2 regions of the Stenotrophomonas sp. 107298_Sma genome follow, and region 2 is predicted to be linked to the other one. Evidence: predicted binding sites of a transcription regulator. Region 2 holds the regulator's gene; the other holds the start of a gene.
What was found. Region 2 encodes FliA, which starts transcription of late flagellar genes. Its sites were predicted from a motif close to TAAAGTTTNNCNNNCNNNGGCCGATAA; they were not measured.

Region 1: ACZK2G_RS06605 (GGDEF domain-containing protein) is a predicted target of FliA. The motif match lies at 7,910-7,936, and genes of this name have one in related genera.

The regions. Positions count from the first base shown of each region.
Region 1 covers NZ_CM151094.1:1,395,700-1,407,272, forward strand. The annotation lists gene ACZK2G_RS06565 (DMT family transporter) at 1-58, opposite strand, end outside; gene ACZK2G_RS06570 (EamA family transporter) at 55-414, opposite strand; gene ACZK2G_RS06575 (alpha/beta hydrolase) at 416-1,252, opposite strand; gene ACZK2G_RS06580 (sensor histidine kinase) at 1,333-2,712, opposite strand; gene ACZK2G_RS06585 (response regulator) at 2,709-3,392, opposite strand; gene ACZK2G_RS06590 (metallophosphoesterase) at 3,525-4,652, opposite strand; gene ACZK2G_RS06595 (winged helix-turn-helix transcriptional regulator) at 4,726-5,175, opposite strand; gene ACZK2G_RS06600 (MFS transporter) at 5,253-6,437, shown strand; gene ACZK2G_RS06605 (GGDEF domain-containing protein) at 6,462-7,877, opposite strand; gene ACZK2G_RS06610 (TonB-dependent siderophore receptor) at 8,163-10,412, shown strand; gene ACZK2G_RS06615 (cation diffusion facilitator family transporter) at 10,631-11,573, shown strand, end outside.
Region 2 covers NZ_CM151094.1:2,162,383-2,173,955, forward strand. The annotation lists gene ACZK2G_RS10070 (chemotaxis protein CheA) at 1-1,894, opposite strand, end outside; gene ACZK2G_RS10075 (response regulator) at 1,940-2,305, opposite strand; gene ACZK2G_RS10080 (STAS domain-containing protein) at 2,302-2,610, opposite strand; gene ACZK2G_RS10085 (chemotaxis protein CheW) at 2,692-3,951, opposite strand; gene ACZK2G_RS10090 (ParA family protein) at 3,948-4,730, opposite strand; gene motD (flagellar motor protein MotD) at 4,735-5,751, opposite strand; gene ACZK2G_RS10100 (flagellar motor protein) at 5,753-6,493, opposite strand; gene ACZK2G_RS10105 (chemotaxis protein CheA) at 6,595-8,424, opposite strand; gene ACZK2G_RS10110 (protein phosphatase CheZ) at 8,427-9,032, opposite strand; gene cheY (chemotaxis response regulator CheY) at 9,032-9,424, opposite strand; gene ACZK2G_RS10120 (RNA polymerase sigma factor FliA) at 9,482-10,225, opposite strand; gene ACZK2G_RS10125 (MinD/ParA family ATP-binding protein) at 10,222-11,109, opposite strand; gene flhF (flagellar biosynthesis GTPase FlhF) at 11,096-11,573, opposite strand, start outside.

The DNA of each region.
Region 1 (11,573 bases), 770 kb from region 2:
GGGCCAGCGTATCGAAGGCCATCAGCAGCGGGAAACCGATCACATACAGGCGCCTCACGAGCCGGCCCCCACCACCGCCACGCCGGCAGTGACCAGCAGCATGCCGGTCACCCGCAGCGGTGTCAGTTTCTCGCGGAACAGTATGCGGCCGGCGATCATCAGCGCGACGATGTTGATCGAGCCGAGCAGCACGCCCTTGGACAACGGCACCAGTGACAGGAACGCGATCCAGGCGACGAATTCGAGTACATAGCAGGCGATTCCCAACCACAACCAGGGCCGGCTCAGCATGTGCTTCCAGCGCTGCAGGCCCTCTGCTTCATTCGGGTCGCTGGCGGCGGCCTTGAACGCAAGCTGGCCACCGGTATCGAGCACCACGTTGACCAGCCACAACAGCGTGGCGAGTGACCCCATTTCAGGCCACCGCCTTGAGGACGCCGCTGCGTTCACCGATCTCGCTGAAGAAGCGCGCGCTGCGACGGATCACGTCGCGCCGTTCGCGATCGATGGTGATCATGTGGTAGCTGTCTTCCAGCACCACCAGTTCCTTCGGGCCGCTGACCCGCGCCATCACCAGCTCGGCGTTGCTCATGCTGGCCACGTCGTCCTCGCGGGCGTGCATCACCAGACAGGGAGCGGTGACCTGGTGCAGGTGGCGGCGGGTCCAGTTGCTAAGGGCGCGCATTTCGGCCAGGGCATGCCAGGGGTTGCCAGGCAGGCCGGCGGCGGCGCTGTCGCCGGACAGCATGGCTGCGCTGACCTGCGCGCGCAGGCGCTCGTCACGCAGGCCGTAGGGCGGCTCTTCCATGAACATGCGATCGCGGCCGATGTTGAAGCGCTTGAACCACGGCAGCAGGAACGAGAAGCGGGCCACGGCCGGAATGTTCCAACCATCGTAGCGGAACGTGGCGCCGTATACGCCCACGCCGGAAACCCATTCCGGGCGGCGCGCAGCTAATGCCAGCGACAGTACCGCGCCCATCGACAGGCCGCCGACGAACAGCTGGTCAACCTTGCCGCGCAGGGTCGCTGCCGCATCTTCCACGCCCTGGTACCACTGTTCCCAGGTGGTCGCCAGCAGGTCGTCGACGCTGCCGCAATGGCCGGGCAGCTGCACGCCGTGCACGGTGAAACCGGCATTGTTCAGGCCCTTGCCCAGCATGCGCATTTCCGCTGGCGTGCCGGTCAGGCCGTGAACCAGCAGCACGCCCTGCGGGCCACCGGGGAGGAAGAAGTCGTGCGTTTCGGTCACCTGGCGGCTCCGGGGCGGCAGTGGGGATGGTCAGGATCGCAAGCGCGATTTTCACCAGCCTTTCAGCGCCCCGGACCGGGTCAGGGGGCCTTCAGCAGCGGCAGCGTGATGGTGACCTTCAGTCCGCCGCCGGCACGGTTGAGGAAGCCCAGTCGTCCACCGAAGTGCTCCACGGCCTCGTGGGCGATGGCCAGGCCCAGGCCGGTGCCGCTGGACGTGGTGCCCGGGGCGCGGAAGAAACGCTCGCCCAGCCGTGGCATCACGTCCTCGGGCACGCCGGGGCCGTTGTCCTCCACGTACAGCTCCACATCATTGTCGTCCAGCGCCTGCACGCCGACCGTGACGGTGGCGCCGCGGCCTGCATAGCGCAGGGCATTGTCGATAAGGTTGTCCAGCGCATCCTGCAGCAGGGCGCCGTTGCCGAGCACACGCAGCGGCTGGCTGCTGCCGCGGTAGCCGAGGTCGATGCCATCGCGGATCGCTTCCGGCACGCGGGTGCCCACCCATTGCGGCAGCAGGGTGCCAAGATCCAGCGCTTCGACGGTTTCCGGCACGGTCTGCGCGCGGCTCAGCGCCAGCAGCTGGGTGCTGACCCGCGCGGTGCGCTGGTTGAGCCGGCGGATGTGCTGCAGCGCCTCGCGCACGGTGTCCGGGTCGCCATGTGCCAGCGCCTGGTCCACGTGCAGGGCCATGCCGGCCAAGGGCGAGCGCAGCTGATGCGCGGCATCGGCGATGAAGCGGTTCTGCAGCGTGATCATCTCCGCCTGGCGGGCGAACAGGCCATCGATGGTGCTGATCAGCGGTTGGATTTCTTCCGGCACGTCGGCATCGGAGATCGGCGCCAGCTCGCCACGGCGCTGTGCCAGGCGGGTGGTCAACGGGGTCAGGATGCGCAGGCCATAGGTCACGCCGAACCAGACCAGCGCCGCGGTACCCAGCGCCAGCATGGTCATCAGCGGGATGATGATCATCAGGATCTCGCGCGCACGCTGTCGGCGGTCGGCCATGCTCTCGGCCACGGTCACCGCCAGCTGGTCCTGCGGGTCGTTCATCGCCTGCGTGCAGACGGTGGCCATGCGCACCTGCTGGCCGTTGAGGGTACCGTCGTAGAGCGCAGGATGCACACCGGTGCAGTCCTGCGAAGGAGCGTACGGGCTGAAGTCCGCATTGCCGCTGAGCGTACCCATGCGGCTGCTGTCGACGTTGAAGTAGCGATGGCCGTCGGGGTCGTACTCGATCAGGAAGCGCGCCTGCGGAGACAGGTCGCTGGTCACCGGCATGGTGCTCAGCATCTGTGCGAACGAATGCGTGTCGTCGATCAGGTTGCGGTCATGGATGCGATTGGAATAGTCCAGCGCAACGTAATAGGCAAGGACCGTGTTGAAGATCAACAGGCCCAGCATCGGCAGCGCCAGGAAGGCGAGCAGGCGCCGGCGCAGGCTGGGCGGGCCACTGATCACGGCGTGCTGTCGTCCTGCGCGTCTTCCAGCATGTAGCCCAGCCCGCGTACGGTGCGGATGCCGATGCCGCCGGGTTGCAGCTTGCGGCGCAGGCGATGCAGGGCGATGTCCAGGCCGTTGTCGGTCAGGTCCTGGCCCCAGTCGCACAGCGCTTCGACCAGCTGTGCGCGCGAGACGATGCGTTCGGCACGCACCGCCAGTGCGGACAGCAGGCCGAATTCGCGTGCGGTCAGCTCCAGCGACTGCTCGTCGATCCACACGCGGTGTCCGGCCAGATCCAGCCGCAGGCGGCCGATGCGCAGGTCCGGGTTGCCATTGCTGGTGACCCGGCGCAGCTGCGCACGCACGCGCGCCTCGAATTCGTCCAGCGCGAACGGCTTGACCAGGTAGTCATCGGCGCCAAGGTCGAGCACCCGCACGCGTTCGGCCAGGCCGTCACGGGCGGTCACCACCAGCACTGCCAGGCCATCACCGCGCTGGCGCAGGCGCTGCAGCACGTCACGGCCGTCCAGCTGCGGCAGGCCCAGGTCCAGCACCAGCAGCGCGTACTGGGTCGAGCCCAGCGCGGCATCGGCGTGCGCGCCGTTGTCGACGTGGTCGACCACATGGCCCTGCCGGCGCAACGAGGCGCACAGGCCGGAGGCGATGTCCGGGTCGTCTTCAGCAATCAGAACGCGCATGCGCGTGGGCTCCAGTAGCAGTCAGGCCGGCCGGATGATCGCGGTGGGCCTCTCGGCTGCCGAGGGTAGCCGCAAACCGGGTGAAGGGGGAGCGCGCTGGCGCTTGCAGGCGCCGCCGCGCTGTCCTTCCATTCAGTCCTGCAGGCCGGGCTCGCCCTGCGCCAGCGGCACCCGCGAGCCATCCAGCAGGCCCCGGCTGAGCGTGCCGTTCTCGATGAACAGCAGTTCGCCGTTTTCACCGTTCTTGATGCTGCTGTCGATGGCGATCACGCGGTCGCCATGGAAACTGCTGACGTGCGGCATCGAGGTGTGGCCGACCACGATGCGCTTGAGCTGCAGGCGATCCAGCACCGCCTGTACGCCCTGCGTATCGAGGCGGCCATCGAAGTAGCCGCGGTACCAGATCGGGCTGGTCTTGCCGTCATACAGCGGCGCGGTGGCCGGGTCGGCCTTCACTTCGGCCTTGGGCAGGCCCAGCGACGCCTGGTAGGCCGCATTGGTGCGAGCCGGTTCCAGCGCCAGCTCCACCGCCTCGGGCGAGATGCCGCCATGCAGGAACAGAGTGTCGCCGATCTTCAGCAGTACCGGGCGGGTGCGCAGCCACTGCCCGATCACCGAATCGGCACCGTACAGCTGCGGGTAGCTGCGGCCGAGCAGCTGCGCGCTGCGCAGGTACTTCGGATTGACGTAGCGGAGGTCGTCGTACAGCACCATGGTTTCGTGGTTGCCCAGCACGAAATGCACCGCGCCGCCGGCGGCGGCCGCCTGCTGCTGCAGGCCGTACAGCAGCCAGAACGCCTCGGTTACCTGCGGGCCGCGGTCGAACACATCGCCGGCGACCACCAGCGTGTCCTTGCCCAGTGCCCAACGGTCCTGCGCATCGATGACCTGGTGGGCGCGCAGCAGGCGCACCAGCAGCCCGTACTGGCCATGGATGTCGGACAGCGCGACGATGCGCGGCGCAGCCGGAAGCACGGAGGCCGAAGGCGCGTTCGGTGCCGCCACATGCACGGTGTGCCCGTAGCCACAGCGCGCTGCGATATCGGTGCCTGCAGTGCCCATGGCAAGTGTGCGCGACTCGACCTTGTCGGCGCAGATCCACTTGGCTTGCAGTTGCTCGCCCTGGCGGAACACATAGGGGCCATCGGCGTCCACATGGGCGGCGGGGGCCGCGACCTCGCGTGCCTGCGTGGTTGCTGCGGCGCAGGCCAGCACCGGCAGCAGCAGGGCGGTCAACAGGGAAGGGCGATAGCGCGACATCGGCAGCATCCGGCAGCGGAAAGGCCTGATCCTAACCGGCGTGGCCGGGCGGCGGTGTGCGCGAACGGGCGGGTCAGCTGCTGCCGCTCCCGTCCTTGAGCTTGCGCACACGGGTGGCAGAGGCTGGCAGCGGTTCGCCATCGCGACCGCGTGGCTGCATGTAGGGCAGCGGTCGCCGTGTGCTCGACTCGATCAGCTGGGAGTGCGCTTCACCGGCGCCGAAGCGGTGGCGCTCGCCCCACTGGCGCAGGGCGACCAGCAGCGGGAACAGTTCCAGGCCAGCGGCGGTGAGCACGTATTCCTGATAGGCCGAGCCGTCGGAGGCGGGCTGCAGCCGCAGGATGCCTGCTTCGACCAGCCGGCGCAGGCGGTCGCTGAGGATATTACGGGCCGCACCGAGGCTGCGCTGGAAATCGCCAAAGCGGGTGACGCCATCGAAGGCATCACGGATGACCAGCAGCGCCCAACGGTCACCGAGCAGATCGGCGCTGCGGGCAACGGGGCAGGGGCTGTCGGCGTGCATGGTGGACCTCTCTGATGTGGTTGCAGTTTAAAACCAATGGCAGTAGCCTGCATCAAGTTTCAAATTGCAACTACATCATGACTGCAGCACCCATCCCACGCCCCCTGCTGGTCCTGCTCGCGGTTGCCGCAGGTGCCAGCGTTGCCAACGTCTATTACGCACAGCCATTGCTGGAACGCCTGGCACAGGCCTTTGCGCTGGACCCCGCGCTGGCCGGGGCGGTACTGGCAGCGACCCAGGCGGGCAGCGTGCTGGCCTTGCTGGGCCTGCTGCCATTGGCCGACAGGGGCGATCGCCGGCGCCTGCTACGCCTGCAGTTGATGGCGCTGGTGGTCGCATTGCTGTGGTTGGCGGCCGCGCGAACGGCCGTGTGGCTGTTGTCGGGCATGCTTCTGGCCGGCCTGCTGGGCACCGCGCTGACCCAGGGGTTGATCGCCTACACCGCATCGCTGGCACCGGCTCAGCAGCGCGGGCGCGTGGTCGGCATGGTGCAGGGCGGTGTGTTCATTGGCCTGCTGCTGGCGCGTGTAGTGTCCGGCGTGGTGGCGGCCGCTGTTGGCTGGCGCGCGGTCTATCTGCTGTCGGCGGCGCTGATGGCGGCGTTGGCAGTGCTGCTGTGGCGGCGTCTGCCGGCGGTGCCGGTACCGGTGGTGCCGCCGGGCTGGCGTGCCTTGATGGGGTCGATGCTGGGCATGCTGCGCGATGACCGGACGCTGCGTGAGCGCGGTCCGTTGGCACTGTTGCTGTTTGCCGGCCTCAATGTGTTCTGGGCGGCAGCGCCACTGCCGTTGTCGGCGCCACCGCTGCACTGGTCGACTGCCGCCATCGGTGCGCTGGGCCTGGCTGGGGTGATCGGTGCGCTGCTTGCGGCGCGGGTCGGGCACTGGATGGACCGTGGATTCGCGCATCGGGTCAGCCTCGGCGCGCTGCTGCTGATGCTGGTCGCGTGGTGGCCGCTGCTGGGGTTGCCGCATTCGGTGGGCATGCTGTTGCTGGGCGTGGTCGTGCTCGATCTGGGCGGGCAGGCGCTGCATGTATCGAACCAGGCCCTGTTGCTGCGCGCGCCGGGCGAACAGCATGGGCGCCTGGTGGCGCTGTACATGCTGTTCTATGCGCTGGGCAGTGGTGCTGGTGCAGCGGCCGGGCCCTGGATGCAGGCGCGCCATGGCTGGCCGGCGGTATGCCTGCTGGGCGCCGGCATCGCGTTGCTGGCGCTGCTGTGGTGGGCGGCGTGGCGGATACCGCGCCGTACCGCAATGTAGCGACGCGCGCGCCCGGGGTTGCCGCTACCGCTGCAATGCCCGCCGCCCGGGGGCTTCCTGCAGTGCATCGCTGGCCACCACCACTCGGTTGCGGCCACTGCGTTTGGCCTCGTACATCGCCGCGTCGGCACGGGCCATCAGCCGCTCGTAGTCCGGATGACCATCATGGCCGGCGACACCGATGCTGGCGGTCAGGCTCAATACCTGGCCGTTGGCCAGCGGTACCGGCGATTGTGCGATCTGCCGGCGCAGGCTTTCGGCAATCACTGCCGCCTGTGATTCGCTGGCGGCGACCAGCACCACCACGAATTCCTCGCCACCGTAGCGGAACAGATAATCGCTGCCACGGGTGAGCTGGCCGAGCACCCCAGCCACATGCTGCAGTGCGCGGTCACCCGCATCGTGGCCGTGGCCGTCGTTGATCGCCTTGAAATGATCCAGGTCGAGCAGCAACAGCGAGAACGGCGTACGGTTGCGTGTAGCCAGCTCGATTTCCCGGCGCAGCACGGTCGGCAGGAAGCGGCGGTTGAGCAGGTTGGTCAGCGCGTCGCTGCCGGCATCGAGTTCGCCGATGCGCTCGAACAGCAGGGTCATCAACGTGCGGATTGCGGCCAGGTCCTCGCGGATCGCTGGCAGCACTGTAAGCCGCTGCGCAGGATCATCGGCGGCGGCCCGCTGCAGGCAGCCGTCGATACGCGCCATCAGCTGGTCGACCTGCTGTGTCTCGCTGCTCTCGCCGAAGCTGGGAATGCCCTTGTGGGTGAACCACAGGCCAAATTCGGAAGTGGCCAGGCTGGCGCCGTCGCTGCCCTGCACATGGCCGGCCAGGGCGTAGAGCAGCGCGTTTTCCCAGTCCAGCAGCAGCGCGCGCTGGCGCTCGCGCTCGGTGCTGACGTTCTGCACCAGCGAGAACAGCCGGTACGCAGCATCGGCGCGGGTGGAGCGTTCGCGGGCATGGGTGTAGGCCAGGGTCATGCCTTCCATGGCGATATCCATGATCGCGCTGAGGCAGTCGATGGCGGCGAACGCAGTGTCGCTGTCCGGCGCATCGTCGCGCAGGCGCACGAACAGTTCATGTTTGAGCACGCGTGCGCCACGGGTGACCAGGTCGACCGGAATGCCGACGCGGGCGTGCACGTCGCCGATGATCCGTTGCGAGGCCACCGTGTTGGCGATGCCGCTGGCATCGGTGGTCAGCAGCTGCGCCAGCCAGCGCTGCATGGCCGGCTGCAGGCGCTGCTTGACCTGGTCGTGGGAAAGGAAACGGCGCGCACGGGTGTCCTGCAGCAGCACTTCGTAGAAGCGTTGGGCCAGGGCCGGTGGGGCATCGGCGGCCGCGGCATGCAGCAGCGCGGTGGCGGCAGGGCCGGCCTGCAGCAGGCACTGCTGCCAGGCCTCGGCCAGCGGCTGGCTGGCGTCGTCCAACTGGGGTGGTTCCACGTCGATCTCTGATTGCGTACGGCAAACCACGGGTATCGGCCGTGGCGGCGTGCGGTTGATGGCGGGCTAGCCGACCAGTTTAAGCGCGATGCAGGCTTGCGCGGTGCGCAAAGCACATCGGCACGGCTGCGGCAATGCGTGAACGCATTTGAGAATCACTCGCATTGATGGGAGAATGCGCGCACGGATCGGGCTGTGGCTACCTGCAGCGGCGCTCCGCCTCCCCTCGTCGTTGCCTCAAGCCCTTTGCCAGAGGCCCCGTTGCCCTGCCAGAAGGTCCAGATCATGTCCCGAGCCGTTGTCCCTTCGCCGCGCCCGCTGGCGCTCGCCGTTGCCGCCCTGCTGGCCGGCAGCGCGCTGACCGCCCACGCTGAAACCGACGCCACCGATATCGACACGGTGCATGTCACCGCTTCACAGATCGCACGGCAGGCGCTGGGCACCTCGACCATCACCGCCGAGGACATCGCCAAGCGGCCGCCGGCCAACGACATCGCCGAACTGTTGCGGACCATGCCAGGTGTCAACCTGACCGGCAACAGCGCGTCGGGCCAGTACGGCAACAACCGCCAGATCGATCTGCGTGGCATGGGCCCGGAAAACACCCTGATCCTGGTCGACGGCAAGCGCATCGGCGCGCGTGATGCTGTGCGCATGGGCCGCAGCGGTGAGCGCAATACCCGCGGTGATACCAACTGGGTGCCGGCGGAAATGATCGAGCGCATCGAAGTGCTGCGCGGCCCTGCAGCGGCGCGCTATGGCTCCGGTGCTTCCGGTGGCGTGGTCAACATCATCACCAAGCGCCCGACCGGCGATCTGACCGGTGCGGTCGACCTGTATGGCCTGGTGCCCGAGCACAGCGCCGAAGGCGGCAGCGAGCGCGTCGGCCTGCAGCTGAGTGGGCCGATGACCGACACCCTGTCGTTCCGCTTGTACGGCAATCTCAACAAAACCGATGCCGACTCACTGGACCTCAACCGCCAGTACGCCACCAACCCCAACGCAGTGCCGCCAGCCGGCCGCGAGGGCGTCAAGAACCGCGACGTCAACGCGCTGCTGCGCTGGGACGTAACCGCCAACCAGGTGGTCGAGTTCGAAGCCGGCACCAGCCGCCAGGGCAACATCTATGCCGGCGACCGCGCCGTCAGTACCACCGGCACCTCGACACCGATCGATCTGGGGGCTTTGGCCGAGCAGCAGGCCGAGACCAACCGCATGTACCGCAATACCGGCGCGATCACCCATCGCGGCCGCTGGGGAGACGTGACCTCGCGGGTAACGGCGGCAGTGGAAGCGGTGAACAACTCGCGCATCAATGAAGGCTTGGCCGGTGGCCCGGAAGGCAGCTTCAACGGCACCGACTGGTCGACCTCGCGCCTGCGCAATTACCAGCTGGACGGCGAAGTGAGCTTCCCGACCACGCTGGGCGGTGCCGAGAACATCTGGACGCTGGGTTTCGAGTACCTGGACAGCCGTCTGACCGACCCGTATTCGATGAGCCAGTCCAGCAGCAGCGGCGGCGGCTTCCCGGGGCTGTCGGCCGACCGTGCGCGCGGCAAGGCCGATGCGCAGACCACCGCTGTATTCGTGGAAGACAACATCTATCTGGGCGAGCGCTGGATCGTTACCCCGGGCCTGCGCTTCGACCATCACAGCCAGTTCGGCAACAACACCAGCCCCAGCTTCAACGCGCAGTTCCGTATCAACGGCGACTGGGTGGTGAAGGGCGGCATCGCGCGTGCGTTCAAGGCGCCGAACCTGTACCAGTCGAATCCGGACTATCTGTACTACACCCGTGGCAATGGCTGCCCGAACGCACTGCCGAGCCTGGGTGCCGGCTGCTACATGCGCGGCAATGCGGACCTGAAGGCGGAAACCAGCCTGAACAAGGAACTAGGCATCGAGTGGGCACCGCAGAGCGGCTGGCAGGCGTCCTTGACGTACTTCCACAACGACTACAAGGACAAGATCCAGGCCGGCTACACCCAGATCGGGCTGACTGCCGATACAAAGGGCCGCATCTTCCGCTGGGAGAATGCACCGAAGGCGATCGTGCAGGGGCTGGAAGGCAACCTGGTGATTCCGCTGCTGGGCGAGCAGGGCAACCGCCTGAAGTGGAGCAACAACTTCACCTACATGGTGGAGAACGAGAACAAGAGCACCGGCCAGCCGCTGTCGGTGATTCCGAAGTACACGATCAACACGATGCTGGACTGGCAGGCCACCGACAAGCTGTCGCTGCTGCTGACCGGCACGTTCTATGGCAAGCAGAAGCCGGCTACCACCAACATCAACAATGATCCGCGTTGCACCGGCACCTGCGATCCGTCGATCGCACTGCAGGATCGCGGTGCGTACAACATCTGGGGCGTGAGCGCACGCTACAAGGTGACCGAGACGGTCAGCTTCGGCTTCGGCGTCAACAACCTGGCCGACAAGCGCCTGTTCCGCGAGGCCAACAGCAGCGATGCCGGCGCGGCCACCTACAACGAACCGGGCCGCGCCTACTGGGCCAGCCTGCGTTTCGGGTTCTGAGCACACGCGGGTAACGGCCCGCTGCGTTCGTCAGGCATGGCCTGGCGCTACGGGGTAGCGCCGGGCCGTGCACGATGGTATCGCCCAGCAATCCGCGCCCCGGTAGCGCCGGGCCATGCCCGGCGAAGGTATCGGTGGCCTGCAATGTTATAAACACCGTGATAGTTTCCCAACGCCCTCCGGCGTAGCCTGCCTCCCATCGCAAAGGAGCTGTTGCCATGGGCCACGACCACGATCACCTGCCGTCCGAGATCCGCCACGAGAAACCCTTGTGGTGGGCACTCGGCCTGACCTCCACCTTCCTCGTTGTCGAAGTGGTGGGTGCGTTCTGGACCAACAGCCTGGCGCTGCTGTCCGACGCCGCGCACATGGCCACCGACGCTTTGGCGCTGATGATCGCGCTGGTTGCGGTGAGGCTGAGCCGGCGCCCGCCGGATGCGCGTCGCACCTACGGCTATGCACGCCTGGAAGCGCTGGGCGCGATGATCAACGGCGCGATGCTGTTCGTAGTCGCTGGTTACATCCTGTGGGAGGCGGTCGGGCGCTTCCGCGAACCGCAGGAGATTGCCTCCTCCGGCATGCTGGTGATCGCCGCCGCGGGCCTGGTCATCAATCTGATCTCGATGCGCCTGCTGCAGGCCGGTAGTGGCGAGAGCCTCAACGTGAAGGGCGCCTACCTGGAAGTGTGGGCGGACATGCTTGGCTCGGTGGCGGTGATTGCCGGCGCGTTGTTGATCAAGTGGACCGGCTGGAAGCCGATCGACCCGATCCTGGCGGTACTGATCGGCCTGTGGGTGCTGCCACGTACCTATGTGCTGATGCGCGAGGCGATCAACGTGCTGCTGGAAGGCGTGCCCAAGGGCATGGACGTGGCCAAGGTGCGCGACAGCCTGTCAGATCATGCCGCCGTGCTGGACGTGCATGACCTGCATGTGTGGGCGTTGGCCTCCAGCACCCCGGCGCTGACCGCGCACATCGTGATGCGTGATGGAACCGACGCTGATTCACTGCGTCGAGAGCTGGGCGGCCGCCTGCACGATGACTTCGGTATCGAGCACGTGACGCTGCAGATCGAGGCGGATCATTGCGGTGAAGCCTGTGGCGAGCCGGCGCCGGCCAAGGGCGGTGAGCACGAGGGCCATGAAGGCCACGACCACGGCG
Region 2 (11,573 bases):
CGATGCGGCGATAGTTGTTCTCGATGTTCTTCACCACCACCTGCTGCTGGCCGACCAGCTCGTCGACTTCCAGTGCGATCTTCTGGCCATCGCCTTCGACCACCACCACCAACGATTCGCTGCCGGGAGCGCGGTTGCCGTAGCCGTAGTACTCGCTCAGCGACAGGATCGGCAGGTATTCGCCACGCACGCGCAGCACACGGCCTTCGCCGGCCATGCTGCGGATGTCCTCGGGCTGCGGCTGCAGTGCCTCCAGCACGTACGCCAGCGGCAGGATCAGGGTTTCGCCGGCCACCGCCACGGTCATGCCATCAAGGATGGCCAGTGTCAGCGGCAGGCGGATCAGTGTGCGAGTACCGGTACCGAGGCCGCTTTCGATCTGCACTTCGCCACCCAGTGCCTGGATGTTGCGACGGACCACATCCATGCCGACGCCGCGGCCGGACAGGTCGGTGACCGCGTCTGCAGTTGAGAAGCCGGGCTGGAAGATAAGGTCCCAGACCTGCGAATCGGTCGGGTTGTCCGGTACGGCCAGGCCGCGCTCGCTGGCCTTGGCGAGGATCTTGGCACGGTCCAGGCCGCGGCCGTCGTCGCTGACTTCGATGACGATGTGGCCGCCCTGGTGCGATGCCGCCAGGGTGATCGTGCCGGTCTCGTCCTTGCCCGCATCACGTCGCACGTCCGGCATTTCCAGGCCGTGGTCGATCGAGTTGCGCACCAGGTGGACCAGCGGATCGGCGATCTTCTCGATCAGGCCCTTGTCCAGCTCGGTGCCTTCGCCGACGGTGCGCAGGCGGACCTGCTTGCCGAGGCGGCCGGAGAGGTCGCGGACCAGGCGCGGGAAGCGGCGGAACACTGCATCGACCGGCAGCATGCGCACGCCGATCACCGCTTCCTGCAGGTCGCGGGTGTTGCGTTCAAGCTGGTCCAGGCCGGCGAACAGGCTCTCGGCGTGGACCGGGTCCAGTGCGTGCGAGACCTGCTTGAGCATGGCCTGGGTGATGACCAGTTCGCCGACCAGGTTGATCAGCGCATCGACCTTGTCGACGCTGACGCGGATCGAGGTTTCCGCTTCCTGGCCGCCACCACCGCTGGCGGCAGGAGTGGTGGCCACGGCCGGTGCAGCAACAGCTGTGGAAGGGGGAGCAGCGGATGCGGTCGGGGCCTGCGTGGCCAGGCTCGGCGGTGCGGCCGGACGGATGTCCAGCTCGCAGTCGTCCAGTACCCAGGCGAAGGTGTCTTCAATCTTGCTGCGCGGCACTTTGCAGACCAGTCCGAGATCCCACGCCAGATGAGCCTCGAGCGGGTCGAGCTGGGCGAAGCCGGGCAGGCGTTCCATGCGCGCAGCCACCTGCAGCGAACCGAGGTGTTCCAGTTCGCGGATGATGCGCAGTGGATCGTTGCCGCTCATGAACAGCGACGGTGCCGGGGTGAAGCCGATCTGCCAGGCTTCCGGCGTGTCGTCCACCTTGGCAGCCGGGGCGGCCGGGGCGGCAGCTGCGGCTTGTCCGGAAAGAACTGCTTCCAGGCGCGCCTTCACCGCGGCGACAGCGGCGGGATCGGCGGCCTGGCCGTGTTCGGCTTCGCGCAGCAGGGCGCGCAGCACGTCCACCGAAGACAGCATGGCGTCGACAGCGTGGCCTTCCAGCGCCCGCTTGCCTGCACGCAGCTCATCGAGCAGCGTTTCCAGCACGTGGGTCAGGCCGGCAATCGCATCGAAGCCGAAGGTGCCGGCGCCGCCCTTGATCGAGTGGGCAGCGCGGAACACCGAATTGATGATCTCCGCGTCCTGTTGCCCCGATTCCAGGGCCAGCAGGCCAGCCTCCATCGCGTCGAGGCCTTCGCGGCTCTCCTCGAAGAAGGTGGCGTGGAAGCGTTGCAGGTCCATGCTCATGGCAGTGGCGATCCGGAAGCGAAGAGGGGGAGCAGTGCGGGGCGATCAGCCCAGCACTTTCTGCACGGTGGCGACGAGCTGCTCGGGATTGAACGGCTTGACCAGCCAGCCGGTGGCACCGGCGGCCTTGCCTTCGGACTTCTTGTCCGCGGCCGATTCGGTGGTGAGCATCAGCAGCGGGGTGAACTTGTAGTCCGGCAGCTGGCGCAGTTCGCGGATCAGCGCGATGCCGTCCATGTTCGGCATGTTGACGTCGGTGACCACCGCATTGAAGCGCTGGCCCTTTGCGCGACCGAGCGCGACCGCGCCGTCTTCGGCTTCTTCGACGGCAAAACCGGCCGAGGTGAGGGCGAAGGAAACCATCTGGCGCATCGACGCCGAATCGTCCACCACCAAGATACGTGCGCTCATGCAGCGTTCTCCACAGATTTCAGGTTGTCATGGGTTGCGTCCAGGCCCAGGGCCTGGGTGACGCCAAGCAGGCGTGCGGCATCACGGAAGGTTGCGGTGCAGCCGTGGAAGCCGGTGCCGAGGCCTGCCTCGCGGCGCGCCTGCACGAACGCACACAGCACCTGCACGGCGGCCGTGTGGATGCGGGTGACCTGGCTCGCATCCAGGGTCAGCTCGCCTGCCTCTGCCACCAACGGCGAAAGGCGGTTCTTGAGCTCGGTGCTGCTCTCGATGCCGAGATCCTCACCCAGTTCGACAATGCTCATGGTTGCTCCGGACAAACGGTTCCGTGATCCATAACGGCACCCCGGCGGGGTTCTTTAGAGGAATCGGCGCGGAACGCCGACTCAGCTCAACAGCTGCGTGGCATCGAGCAGGATCATCGGCCGCTGGCTGACCCGGGCAACGCCACGGAACAGATCATTGGAAATCTGGCAGATGCGCGCCGTATCAGGCGGCTCGATCTGCGAATCGGTGAGGTTGGCGACGTCTTCCACGGCCGACACGCGCAGGCCGATGGTCTCGCCGTTTTCCTCCAGCACCACGATGCGGGTCTGTGCGTCGTCCTCGGCAGCGGTTGCACCCAGGTGCAGGCCCAGGTCCATTACCGGCACCACCTGGCCGCGCAGGTTCATTATCCCCAGCATGGCCGGGGCGGTACCGCGCAAAGGCAGCAACGGTACCGGCAGGACCACTTCCTGCACCTTCAGCAGTTCCAGTGCATAGGCCTGGGCACCACAACGCAGGCGCAGCCAGCGCGAGGTGCGCTCGCCGGCGCGGCGGTTCTGCGGATGCGGGCTGCTGGCCGGGCGGTGTGCCTGCGCCTGCAGTTCCTGCCAGGTGCCAGGTCGATTGCCAGCGGGAGCGTCTACCGCCACGCGCGGTGGCGGTGCTGCTGCAGCCGGTGCAGGGGTGGGGCGTGGTGCAGGCGCCAGTGCTGCAACCGTGGCGGGTGGTGGCGTGGCCACGTCCTCGCCACCGGAGGCCGCCTCGAATGCGGCCTGCAGGCCGGGGCTGTCGGTGTGGGCGAGGCGATGGCTGTCGGCAGGATCGGTCTCGTAGATCACTTCATCGGGCAGATCGTCCCAGGTCGGCTCCGGGCCGGCCTTTGCGGTGGCCGCAGCCGGCGCAGGAGCGGTCTCGTGAATCACTTCGTCCGGCAGGTCATCCCAGGTCGGCTCGCGTTGCGTGGCGGAGGCCGGTGTAGCGGCAGCCTCGAAAGCGGCTTGCAGTGCGGCGTCGTCCATTGCAGGGGTAGCGGCGACGGCTTCGGTCTCGTAGATCACTTCGGCCGGCAGGTCGTCCCAGGTGGGCTCGCGCTCCGGTTCGGCTGCGCTCGCAGGGCGTGGCCCGGTGCTACCCGGTGCAGAGGCGGCCTCGAAGGCGGCTTCCAGCGCGGCGTCGTCCACGGCAGGGGCAGCGGTGACGGCTTCAGTTTCGTAGATCACTTCGGCTGGCAGGTCATCCCAGGTCGGTTCGCGTTCCGGTGCCGCTGTGCTCGCTGGGCGTGCCCCGGCATTACCCGGCGGCGCGACGGGTGGCGCCACAGCGATCGCCTCGCCCAACAGCTCGTCCAGATAGTCGTCCAGTACGCCGGTGCTGTTCATGCGGCCTGCTCCAGGGCGCGGGCATCCTCGCCGAGGATCCAGTTGAGGGCGCGACGGTACGCAGCCAGGCCGCGGCCCGGGTAGTCCTCGCCGACGCTCGGCAGGGTCAGGCCGGCGGCATTGCTGATGCGAGTGTCGATCGGAATCGCGTCTTCCCATACGCGTGTGCCATGACGATCCTGCATGGTGCGCAGCGACTCGTTGCCAGCGCGGGTGCGGCGATCGAACAGGGTCGGCAGGATCGAGATCGGCAGCGGGCGGCGCCGCGAGCGCTCGACCATCTCGCCGGTGCGGACCATGCCGTCCAGTCCATGCAGCGCCAGCGGTTCGGCCTGGGTCGGGATGATCAGGCGGTCGGCCGCAGCCAGTGCATTGATCATCAGCAGGCCGAGGGTCGGCGCGCAGTCCAGCAGGATGTAGTCGTGCTGTCCCTGATGGCGGGCAAGCGCGTTCTGCAGAGCCAGGCCGAGGCCGGGCTGGTTGGCGCTGCGCCGCTCCAGCGTGGCCAGCGCCGACTGCGCACAGACGTAGTCCAGGCCGTGGATGCTGCTGGCGTGGCACAGGCTGGACAGATCGACCGGCGGCGCACCGAACAGTTCCAGCACGCCGGCCGGCGGTGGATCCACCGGTACGCCGAAGGCACGGCTGAGCGAGGCATGCGGATCGAGGTCGATCAGCAGCACGCGGTGGCCCATTGCAGCCAGGCCACGGCCGAGGGCGAGGGTGGTAGTGGTCTTGCCGACTCCGCCCTTCTGGTTGGCGATTGCCCAGATGCGCATCGGTTTACTCCTTCATTGCCGGGGGAACGGCGGCGCCGACACGGCTGCCAGCCGGCACCGGCGGCAACTTCACCGGTGCGATGGGGGAGGTGGGGGCGGTAGCCGGAGTTGCGGCGGCTTGTTCGGTGTCGGTGCTGTTGGCAGCGCCGGTTGCGGCGTTCAGGCGCTGGCCCAGCGGATCGATTGCGTGGGTGGTATCGGCCAGGATGATGACCATCACCCGGCGGTTGCGGTTGCGACCCTGCGCGCTGTCGTTTTCTTCGCGCGGGCGGAACTGGCCGTAGCCGACCATCGCCAGTCGCGAGGGCTGCACGCCCTGGTCGGCGAACAGGTGCACCACGCTGGCAGCGCGACCGGCGGACAGTTCCCAGTTGGACGGGAAGGTGGCGGTGGCGATCGGCACGTTGTCGGTATGGCCTTCCACGCGCACGCTGTTGGGTACATCGCGCAGTACGTCGGCCAGGCTGGCCAGGGTCTGCCGCGCGTGCACGTCCAGCGCGGCCGAGCCGGTCGGGAACAGGATGTCGCTGTTGATCTCGACTTCGATCCACAGCTCGGTGCGACGCACGCTGATCATGCCGCGGTCGATCAGCGGCGCCAGCGCGGCGGTCAGACGGTCGGCGATGCTGCTGAGCTGGCGCTCGGCGCGCGCGATCTGTTCCTGGTTGTGCACCGACACGGGCATGCGCATCTGCGAGGCCATCGATGGCAGCAGCGTCGGGTCGTGCGACGGCGCAGGCGCCGAGGGCCCGATCTTGGTGCCGGACTTGATCACTGAGGGACTGTCCCAGCCGCCGCCCTGCACCTGCTTGTTGCCGACCTGCACCGGATTGATGGTGCGCGGCGCGCCACCGAAGGCATCGGTGAGCGCGTCGGCCATGATCCGGTACTTGCCCTCGTTGACCGAGGAGATCGCGTACATGACCACGAAGAAGGCGAGCAGCAGCGTCATCAGGTCGGCATAGGGGATTGCCCATGCTTCATGGGCGGCGTGCTCTTCGTGGTGCTTGCGGCGGGCCATGTCAGTGCAGGAAGCCGGAGAGGTTGGTTTCGATGTTGCGCGGGTTCTCGCCCTGGGCGATCGAAATCAGGCCTTCGATGACCATTTCGCGATCACGGGTGTTGTGCGAGATCACACTCTTGAGCTTGGCGGCGATCGGCAGGAACAGCAGGTTGGCCGAGGCGATGCCGTAGATGGTGGCGGTGAACGCGGCGGCGATGCCATGGCCGAGCTTGCTCGGGTCGGCGAGATTCTTCATCACCGCGATCAGGCCGAGCACGGCGCCGATGATGCCCAGCGTGGGCGCATAGATGCCCATCGCCTCGAAGACCTTGGCGCCGGCCTGGTCCTGGTGCTCCTGGCTTCCCAGTTCGATTTCCAGCATGTGCCGGATTGATTCGGGCTCGACGCCGTCCACCAGCAGCTGCAGTCCCTTGCGCAGGAACGGGTCCTGCTGTGCTTCCACCTGTGCTTCCAGGCCAAGCAGGCCCTGGCGGCGTGCGATGTTGCTCCATTCGACAATCTGCTGGATCAGTTCGCGGCGGTCGCTGTGCGGCGGTCGCACGACCCAGCGCACGATCTTGAAGGCGTGCTTGAACACGGCCGGCGAGGTGTGCAGCAGGATCGCGGCGACGGTACCGACGATGACGATCACGAACGCGGCAGGCGACCACAGCGACGCCAGGCCGGCGCCCTTGAGGATGCTGCCGCCGACCAGCGAGGCCAGGGCGAGAAAGAGTCCAATGAGGCTGAGTCTATCCATGGGTCCGGTATCGGCTTGTGTGAATGGGACTTGAGACACCGGGAGGTCGTGTACAGACGGTAGTCACAGTTTTCGGGTCGCCGGGCATGGCCCGGCGGGCTTCAGCGCAGTCCGTCCACGTCCAGGATCAGGGCCATGCGACCATCGCCGATCAAGGTTGCACCCGCATAACCAGCCAGGCCACGCAGCGCCTTGGGCAAGGGTTTGATGACCACTTCCTCGCGCCCTCGCACCTGGTCCACGACCAGGCCGAACCGGGCTTCACCGGCCTGCAGCACGACGATGGTCAGCAGCGGCGAGGCGGCCGGCGTCACATCCAGCCACTGGCGAAGATCGACCAGCGCCAGGGTATGCGAGCGGCGGTCGAGCACGGCACGTCCATCGAACCAGCCCAGCGAGGTGCGCGGGGCGTGCAGCACTTCCATCACGCGTGCCAGCGGCAAGGCGTAGACGTCCTCGCCGGCCTGCACCAGCAGGGTCGGCAGGATCGCCAGGGTCAGCGGCACGCGGATCAGGAAGCGACTGCCGCGGCCCAGTTCCGACTGGATCTGGATCTGGCCGCTCAGTTCGCGGATGCGCGACTGCACCACGTCCATGCCGACACCACGGCCGGAGATATCCGTGACCTGCTGCTTGGTCGAGAAGCCGGGCAGGAACACCAGGTGCAGGCATTCCTCGCTGCTCAGGCGGGCAGCGGCTTCCGGATCGATCAGGCCCTTCTCGCGTGCCTTCGCGCGCAGCTTTTCCGGATCGATGCCGGCGCCATCGTCCTGTACTTCGATGCTGACGTAGTCGCCTTCCTGCTGGGCCGACAGGCGCACGTGGCCCATCCGAGGCTTGCCCTGGGCTTCACGCAGCTCGGGCGTTTCCACGCCATGGTCGATGGCGTTGCGGACCAGATGCACCAGCGGGTCGGCCAGGGCTTCGACCAGGTTGCGGTCGAGCTCGGTCTCGGCGCCGATCAGCTCAAGGTCCACTTCCTTCTTCAGCGAGCGGGCAACGTCGCGGGCGACCTTGGGGAAGCGCGAGAACACCTTGCCCACCGGCTGCATGCGGGTACGCATCACCGCCGACTGCAGGCGTGCGGTGGCGATGTCCAGCGTGGATACCGCACGGTCCAGCTCCTCGTCGCGCAGGCGCGCACGCAGGGTCTTCAAGCGATTGCGTGACAGCACCAGTTCGCCGATCAGGTTGACGATCGCATCCAGGCGCTTGGTATCCACGCGCACGGTGTGCTCGGCTTCGGCCAGTGGCTTAGCGGGCGGCTTGGCCGCCGGTGCGGGTGCGGGTGCGGCTGGGCGTGGCGCGGGCGGTGCCGCCGGCACCGCGGCGACCGGTTTGGTGCCGGGTGCGGCGCCACCGTGCAGCTGGTCGAGCAGGGCTTCGAACTCGTCTTCGCTGATCAGGCCGTCGTCGGCCTTCTTCGCCGGTGCGACCGCGGTCGGGGCATTGCCGCCGTGCAGCTGGTCGAGCAGGGCCTCGAACTCATCGTCGGTGATCAGGTCACTGCCACCGGTGGCGGGCGCAGCGGCGGCCGCCGGGGCGGTGGCGCCACCGTGTACATCGAACTGCGCGATCAGCTCGGGGGGCGCGTAGCCCGGTTCGGTACCCGAGGACACTGCATCCAGCATCGACTGCAGGTAATCCAGCGATTGCTGGGCGGCATCGAAATGGTGGGCCTGCAGCACCGCCTGGCCGGCGCGCGCGGCGCCGAGGGCTTCTTCGGCGGCGTGGCACAGTTCAACCATGGCCGTCACGCCAAGGAAGCCGGCGCCACCCTTCAGCGTGTGGTAGCCGCGGAACACCGCATTGAGCTGGTCGCCGTCCTGGGGTGCCTGCTCCAGCGACACCAGCTGTTCGCCCAGGCGATCCAGGATTTCCTGCGCCTCGATGATGAAATCGGCAGTGATGTCGTCGGATACCGCGCTCATGCTTACAGCCCCAGATCCGACAACAGGTCGTCGGCGTCGTTCTGCGAGACCGCGTGGCGGTCCAGCCCCTTCAGTGCCGGCCCGGCCAGTTCCGGGTCGGAGCGATGCTGTTCCGGCGGCAGGCCGAGTGCGCCGAAGCCTTCGTGCACGCGGCGCACGATGCCGACCACGCGACGGATGATCTGCCCGGTCAGGTCCTGGTAGCTCTGGGTCAGAGCGATCTCGGTCAGGTTATGGCGGATGCGCTCGAGCTGCGCGTCCTGGCCAGGCTGCAGGCCTTCGGCGCGCAGCTGTTCGGTCAGGCTGCGGCATTCCTCGGCCAGGTCCAGGGTGCGGTGGGTGGCCTGTTCGGTCATCGCCACCACGTGGTCCAGGCGCGCGCAGGCGTCGTCCAGTTCGCCGGCTTCGTCAGGCACGGTCGGCAGCTCACCCAGCGCCTGTCCCAGCTCGCGGGCCAGCCGCGAAAGGCCGCTCATCATCGGCTGCGTGCGCAGTGCGACCAGCCCGTCGATGCGCTGCCGCCACGCGGCTTCGTCACCGGACTCGAGTGCGTCCAGGGCTTCCTGAAGGCGCAGGGCGAGGGCGTTCCTGTCGACCGTGGTATCCATCAGGCGCTGGCCGCCAGGCGTTCGAAGATCTTGCCGAGCTTCTCTTCCAGGGTCTGCGCGGTGAACGGCTTGATGATGTAGCCGTTCACGCCGCTCTGGGCGGCTTCGATGATCTGCTCGCGCTTGGCTTCGGCCGTCACCATCAGCACCGGCAGTGTCTTCAGCTTGGCATCGGCGCGGATCGCCTTGAGCAGTTCGATGCCGGTCATCACCGGCATGTTCCAGTCGGTGACCACGAAATCGAACGGCTGGCTCTGCAGCAGCGACAGCGCGGCATGCCCGTCCTCGGCTTCGGCGGTATTGGTGAAGCCCAGATCGCCCAGCAGGTTCTTGACGATCCGACGCATGGTCGAGAAGTCGTCGACGATCAGGATGCGCATGTTCTTGTTCAAAGCAGAGTTCCTTTGTTGTTCAGTCCGGGCGGCCGGGGGCAGCCGCCTCGGGCATGTTCATTCTTCGAGGCCGGCGTCCGCCGCCTCGAAAATCTTCAGTCGACCACGCAGGCGCAGCACTGCCTGGCCGTGGATCTGGCAGACCCGCGATTCACTTACGCCAAGCACCGCGCCGATCTCCTTCAGGTTCAGCTCCTGCTCGTAGTAGAGCGACAGCACCAGCTGCTCGCGCTCGGGCAGGTGGCCGATCGCCTTGCCCAGCTCGCGGCCGAACTCGCCGCGTTCCAGTACCTGCTGCGGGGTCGGGCCGCCCTGGGTGACGGTGTCCAGCTCGCCCTGGTCTTCGATGCGCGACTCCAGGCTCAGCACCTGGCCACGTGCGGCGTCTTCCATCAACCGCAGGTATTCGGGCAGCGGCATTTCCATCGCCGCGGCCACTTCGGTGGCGCTGGCGGCGCGGCCGCTGCTCTGCTCCAGGCGGCGGATGGTGGCGGCGGCATCACGAGCGCGGCGGTGCACTGAGCGGGGCACCCAGTCGCCACGGCGGATCTCGTCGATCATCGAGCCGCGGATGCGGATCGACGCATAGGTCTCGAACGAGGCGCCCTGGTCGGCGTCGTAGCTGCGCGAGGCTTCGATCAGGCCCATCATGCCGGCCTGGATCAGGTCGTCGACCTCGACGCTGGCTGGCAGGCGCGCGGCCAGGTGGTGGGCGATGCGCCGCACCAAGTCCGAATGCTGGGCGATGACTTCGTTCGCCGCCGAGCGCTGCACTTCCCTGTACTGGGCTGCGCCTTTCATGCCGTCACCCCACGCTGCTTGAGGATGCGTTCGAGGAAGAATTCGACGCCGCCACGCGGTTCGGTCGGCGCCTGCCAGCGCGCGGTACGGCGCGCGATCTCGGTGATCGCCAGCGCGGCCGGGCTGGACGGATAGGCCTTCACCACTGGCTGCTGGCGCTGCACCGACAGGCGCAGCCAATCGTCCTGCGGAACGCAGCCGAGGTAGTTCAGCGAGACATCGGCGAGGAACTTCTCGCAGACACGGGTCAGCTTTTCGTACAGCACGCGGCCCTCGTTGGGGTCGCGCACCATGTTGGCCACCACCTGGACGCGGTCCACGCCACGCTCGCGCGACAGCACCTTGATCAGTGCGTAGGCGTCGGTGATCGAGGCCGGCTCGTCACAGACCACCACCACGGTGTCCTGTGCGGCCTGGCAGAAGGTCAGTACGCCATCGTTGATGCCGGCGGCGGTGTCCACCACCATGATGTCCAGCTCGCGTTCCAGCTCGGAGAACACGTTGACCAGGCCGACGTGCTCGGCCGGGGCCAGCTCGGCCATGTGGCGGCGGCCGGACGCGGCCGGGACCACCAGCACGCCGTTCGGGCCTTCGACGATGACGTCATCCAGCGAGCAGCGGCCGGCGACCAAGTCGGCCAGGGTAAAGGTGGGGTTCAGTCCCAGGATCACGTCGATGTTGGCCAGGCCGAGGTCGGCGTCCAGCAGCAGCGTGCGCTTGCCCATGCCGGCCAGCGCCACGGCCAGGTTGGCGGACACATTCGTCTTGCCCACGCCGCCCTTGCCGCCAGTGACCGCAATGGTGCGCACAGGGCCGAGCGGCTCGCTGCGGGTGGCCGACAGCGGGAAGGTCTTGGTCAGCTTGGCGTACTCACGCGACGGCATGGTTCAACTCCGGGTTGCAGGGCATATCGGCCGCGCGGCGCAAATCTTCAAGGCGAAGTACGAGATTGGCTGCACTGGCCCGGTGCAGGTCCTCCGGAACGTCCTGGCCGTCGGTCACCCAGGTGATCGGCAGGGCGTGGTCCACGGCCACCGACAGGGCGTTGCCGAAGCGGCCGGTTTCGTCCAGCTTGCTCAGCACCAGGCCCTGCAGGTTGGCCGCGCCGAAGCGGCGGACCACCTCGTCCATGTCGCCGAAGCTGGTGTTGGCCGGCAGCACCAGCAGGGTGCGTACCTGGCGGGCGGCACGCAGCCACTGCAGCTGGGCGGCCAGGGCGCGGTCGCGCGGGCCCAGGCCGGCGGTGTCGATCAGTACCAGCTTGTAGTCCTTCAAGCGTTCCAGCAGCTGGTCCAGGTCGGTGCCGCTGTTGGCCTCGTGCACCGCGATGCCGAGCTGGCGGCCGTAG